DNA from 2 places in the Acidovorax sp. NCPPB 3576 genome. Region 2 is predicted to be linked to the other one. Evidence: predicted binding sites of a transcription regulator. Region 2 holds the regulator's gene; the other holds the start of a gene.
The links. Region 2 encodes FNR, which switches genes on or off when oxygen is low (the NO sensors DNR and NnrR bind a similar motif). Its sites were predicted from a motif close to TTGATNNNNATCAA; they were not measured.

Region 1: a site for FNR is predicted at 1,162-1,175, ahead of M5C98_RS22395 (hemerythrin domain-containing protein). Genes of this name have one in related genera too.

Annotation. Positions count from the first base shown of each region.
Region 1 is NZ_CP097267.1:4,904,359-4,906,744, forward strand. Features, by position in the region: gene creD (cell envelope integrity protein CreD) at 1-234, shown strand, start outside; gene M5C98_RS22390 (hypothetical protein) at 231-545, shown strand; gene M5C98_RS22395 (hemerythrin domain-containing protein) at 565-1,104, opposite strand; gene M5C98_RS22400 (hypothetical protein) at 1,321-1,899, opposite strand; gene M5C98_RS22405 (CsbD family protein) at 2,002-2,220, opposite strand.
Region 2 is NZ_CP097267.1:3,330,815-3,333,200, reverse strand. Features, by position in the region: gene M5C98_RS15365 (FixH family protein) at 1-173, shown strand, start outside; gene M5C98_RS15360 (hypothetical protein) at 220-513, shown strand; gene fnr (fumarate/nitrate reduction transcriptional regulator Fnr) at 545-1,264, opposite strand; gene hemN (oxygen-independent coproporphyrinogen III oxidase) at 1,440-2,386, shown strand, end outside.

The DNA.
Region 1 (2,386 bases), 1.6 Mb from region 2:
TACGCCAGCCACATGCTGGGCAGCCTGTGGCTCGGCCTGCCATTCGGCGCCGGCATCGGGCTCCTCTATGGCCTGCTGTATCTGCTGCTGCAACTGGAGCAGACGGCGTTGGCCGTAGGCGCCATCGCACTGTTCCTGGTGCTGGCCGCCGTGATGGTGCTCACGCGCCGGGTGAACTGGTACGGCCTGACCGCGCAGCGCCCCCTCTCCACCACCCGCACGGAGGCCGCATGAGCGCACCATCGTCCTGGCCGGGCCACCGGGCCATCCCATGGGACACGCACCTGGCCGCGCAAGCGCAGCCGCAGCCCCTCGAACACGGGCTGTCGATGGCGCAGGCGCAGCGCCTGCAGCGCTACCACGACCGCCTGCTGTGCGCCCTGGCCGCGCGGGACCGCGAAGCCTTGCGCCAGGCCAAGCAGGGCATTTTGAAAGCCGCCTACGGGCCTGCGGCCGCGGACGCCGCCTGCCCGGCCTGGCGCCGGGCCATGCGAACGCTCTCCTGGCAGATGGCCGCCCTGCTGCTGCCCCGGGGACGCCAGTAGCACCCTGCCGCTGCAACTTTCAGGCAGCGACCGCTTCGCGCGCCAGGGCCGGCACAGCGGCATTCCCCGTGTGGGTGGCGCCGTCGTCGCCCGAACACGCACCGCCGCAGCCGTGAATGGCCTGGGCCGGTAGCGCGCCCGGTGCGTGCACGGTGCCGGTGGCGGGATCGAAGCCCACGCGGCGCAGGTGCAGGGCCAGCGCCGCATCCATGGTCTGCGTGTGCTGCGGAAACCAAAGGGCCAGTTCGGACGCCATGCGGCGCAGCACGGCCAGCTCGCCCGCCTCGGCCTGCGCCGAGCCTTCGCGCAGCACCTGCAGCACGACCTTGTGCTGCAGGCTGTGGCAGTTGCCCGAGGCGAAGCGGGTGGCGGCCATCCAGTCGTCCTCGCGGGCGAAATGGTCGGCGGTGTGATCCACGAGGGCGTGCCAGGCGGCCAGAAGCTGCGCATCGGGCGCGGCTTCCACGGCGCCCAGCAGTTCCACGAACTCCTGGTGGGTTTCATCCATGAGGGGAAGGTCGAGGGAGAGGCCCTCGGACCATTGCAGTGCAGCAGCCATTTCCAGTCCTTGCAGTCCAGTGGAAGGCCAGCTTACGAGGCGTGCAGGCACGCGGCTTTGATGCAGGTCAGTGTGGCGGCAATGGCGCCAAGCGCCCGTGCCGAGGTCCGAAGCCCCGGCAACGCCAACAAAAAAGGCTCCGCAGTGCGGAGCCTTTTTTTGCCCATCCATCCCACCCGCTCATTCAAGCGCGGGGACGGAACAGCGGAGTTCGTCTTACTGGTTGTAGACGCGCTTCAGGTCAGCAACGCACTTGTCCTTCACGTCGCCAGTTGCAGCATCGCAACGCTCCTTGGCGGCCTTGTATTCGGCTTCGCGCTTTTCTTCGGCCGCGTCCTTCTTCACTTCGGCGACCTTGGCATCTTTCTTGGCCATGTTGTCCGAAGGCTTGGCCTGGGCGCGGGCGACCTTGGCGTCTTCCTTGGCCTTCACGTGGGCGGCCTTGGCATCCTTCACGCAGACGTCCTTGGCATTGCCTTGCTGGTCATCGCACTTTTCCTTGGCGACGTCGTAGGCAGCGTCGGCGCGGGCTTCGCTCACCTTGTAGGTGGCCTTGTCGCTGGGCTTGTACTGGGCTTCCAGTTCGGCCTTGGCGACCTTCTCGGCGCCCTTGGCTTCCTTCATGCAGACGTCCTTGGCATTGGCCGTCATGCTGTCGCACTTTTGCTTGTTGGTCTTGTAGTCGGCAGAGATGCGGTCCTTGGCGGCGCTGTGCTCTTCCTTGGTCATGGCCATACCGCTGGTGGCAAGAAGGCTGGCGGCGACAATAGCGAGCAGGTTGCGTGCGTGTTTCATGTTTTTTCTCCTGAGTGTCTGTAAAGGGGTGCGGATGCCGGTATGCCTTTTTGGCGGAACCGGCGATCACCACTGGTTTTCTAGGGGTCGGAACGGGATTGATTACTTGTCGAAACGGAATTCGGGGTGGCGGTCTTGCCAGGACTTCAGTTCCTTTTCAGCCGCATCCTTGGCCAGGCCCTGACGCTCTTGCAGCTTGCCCAGGAACTGGTCACGCTTGCCGGCCACGACGTCCAGGTCGTCGTCCGTCAGCTTGCCCCATTGCTCCTTGATCTTGCCGGTGAATTGCTTCCAGTTGCCCTTGACGGTGTCTTCATTCATGGCACAAGTCCTCTTGGTTATTCGCTCCAGCCCTCCATTCCGAGAAGGTTTGGAAACCTGGCTGAATGCGATGGACGAACTGTAAAAGTGCCCCCTCGCACCAGGCGTAGTCATCCGGGGACAGCACGCGTCAGCCCAGGCCTACGGTTGGTAAGGACAAAAAAAG
Region 2 (2,386 bases):
GCTTTACCACGCTGTGGGTGGCGATCGTGCGCCCCGACCCGGTGGTGGCCGAGGACTATTACCGCCAGGGCATCGAGATCAACAAGACGCTGGGCGGCCAGTCGAACAGCCTGGCCCCGGCCATGAAGGCGCGCAACCATGCGGCCACCCCCGCGCAGGACCAGCCGCGCTGAAAAGCGGCTGGTCCGCACCCCCCCCCGAAACGAGGAGACAAGCGCAATGTGGACCCAACGCCTCATGTGGATTGCATGGCCCGCCTTCCTGATGGCGGGCGTGCTGGAAATGCTGGTCTTTGCCCTGGTGGACCCGCAGGACATGCACTGGTTCGGACAGCCGCTGGCGCTCTCGCGCGAGGGCGTCTACACCATCGCTTTTTTTGCTTTCTGGCTGGTGACGATGGCGTCGAGCGCGCTCACCACGCTGCTGGCCATGTCGCCGTTCGAGCTGAACCGCTGCCCCGTGCCGGTGACCGACCGGCCCGCCGACTGCGCGCGCCACCACCCGGGCGCATGAGGTGCGAGCGTCGGTGCCTGTGCCGGGCCGCTCAGTGGCAGTTCTGCGAGTTCACGATGCGCTTGAGCGCGTCGGTTTCCAGGATGCGCACGTGGCGCTGCTTGACCTCGACGATGCCGTCCTCGACGAACTTCGAGAAAGTGCGGCTCACCGTCTCGAGCTTGAGCCCGAGGTAGCTGCCGATTTCCTCGCGCGTCATGCGCAGCACGAGTTCGGACTGCGAGAAGCCCCGCGCATGCAGGCGCTGCACCAGGTTGAGCAGGAAGGCCGCCAGGCGCTCTTCCGCCCGCATGCTGCCCAAGAGCAGCATCACGCCGTGCTCGCGCACGATCTCGCGGCTCATGATCTTGTGCACGTGGTGCTGCAGCGCCGTGACCTCGCGCGACAGCTCTTCGATGCGGTCGAAGGGCATGACGCAGACCTCGGCATCTTCCAGCGCGATGGCGTCGCAGGTGTGGTGGTCGCTGACGATGCCGTCCAGGCCGATGATCTCGCCGGCCATCTGAAAGCCCGTGACCTGGTCGCGGCCGTCCTCGGTGGCCACGCAGGTCTTGAAGAAGCCGGTGCGGATGGCGAAGAGCGAACTGAAGGGCTCGCCATTGTGGAACAGGGTGGCTCCCCGCTTGACCTTGCGGCGCACGGCCACGATGTCGTCGATCCGTTGCAATTGCTGGTCGTTCAGACCCAGCGGCATGCACAACTCGCGAAGGTTGCAGTTCGAGCAGGCCACTTTGATGGTTTGCGGATTCATGGACAAGGCCTTTGCGTTGAGGAGAGGGCGGCTGCCGGCAGGGTGGGAGACCCCGGGCGAACGCAGGGCACCTGTCATGGATCAATTGTGGCAGTGTGCGCCTGCAGAACCCTTGACCCATGTCAAGGGTTTCCCGTAAGGGCTGCGGCACATTGGGCAGGCACAAGGAAATCCCATGATCGCTGTCACCCCTGAACTCCTGCGCCGCTTCGACGTGCCCGGCCCCCGCTACACCTCCTACCCGACGGCCGACCGGTTCGTGGAGGCCTTCGGGCAGGACGAATACGTTCTCGCTCTGCAGCAGCGCCGCCTGGGGTCCGCCGCGAAGGCGCTGCCCCTGTCGCTGTATGTGCACATCCCGTTCTGCGAATCGCTTTGCTACTACTGCGCCTGCAACAAGATCATCACCCGGCATCCCGAGCGGGCCGAGGTGTACCTGCGCTACCTCAGCCGCGAGATCGACCTGCACACGGCCCAGTGCGGCGTGGGGCAGGTGGTGAGCCAGCTGCACCTGGGCGGGGGCAGCCCGACGTTCCTGTCGGACGACGGCCTGCGGTCGCTGATGGCCATGCTCCAGCGCAGCTTCACGCTCGCGCCTGGCGGCGAGTATTCGATCGAGATCGATCCGCGCACGGTCAATGCGGACCGGCTGGCGCTGCTGGCCGAGCTGGGCTTCAACCGCCTGAGCTTCGGCGTGCAGGACTTCGACCCCGAAGTGCAGAAAGCCGTGCACCGCATCCAGCCGGCAGGCCAGGTCTTCGACCTGGTGGCCAGCGCGCGGGCGCTGGGGTTCGAATCGATCAACGTGGACCTGATCTACGGCCTGCCGCGGCAGACGCCCGAGTCTTTCGAGCGCACGCTCGAGCAGGTCGGCCGGTTGCGGCCCGACCGCATCGCGCTGTATGCCTATGCCCACCTGCCCGAGCGCTTCAAGCCCCAGCGCCGCATCGTGCCGGCCGATCTGCCGCTGGCGGCGTCGAAGGTGGCCATGCTGTCGCAATCGCTGCGGGCGTTCCAGGACGCCGGCTACGTCTATGTGGGCATGGACCACTTCGCGCTGCCGGGCGACGCGCTGGCCGTGGCCAAGCGCCAGGGCCGGCTGCACCGCAACTTCCAGGGCTA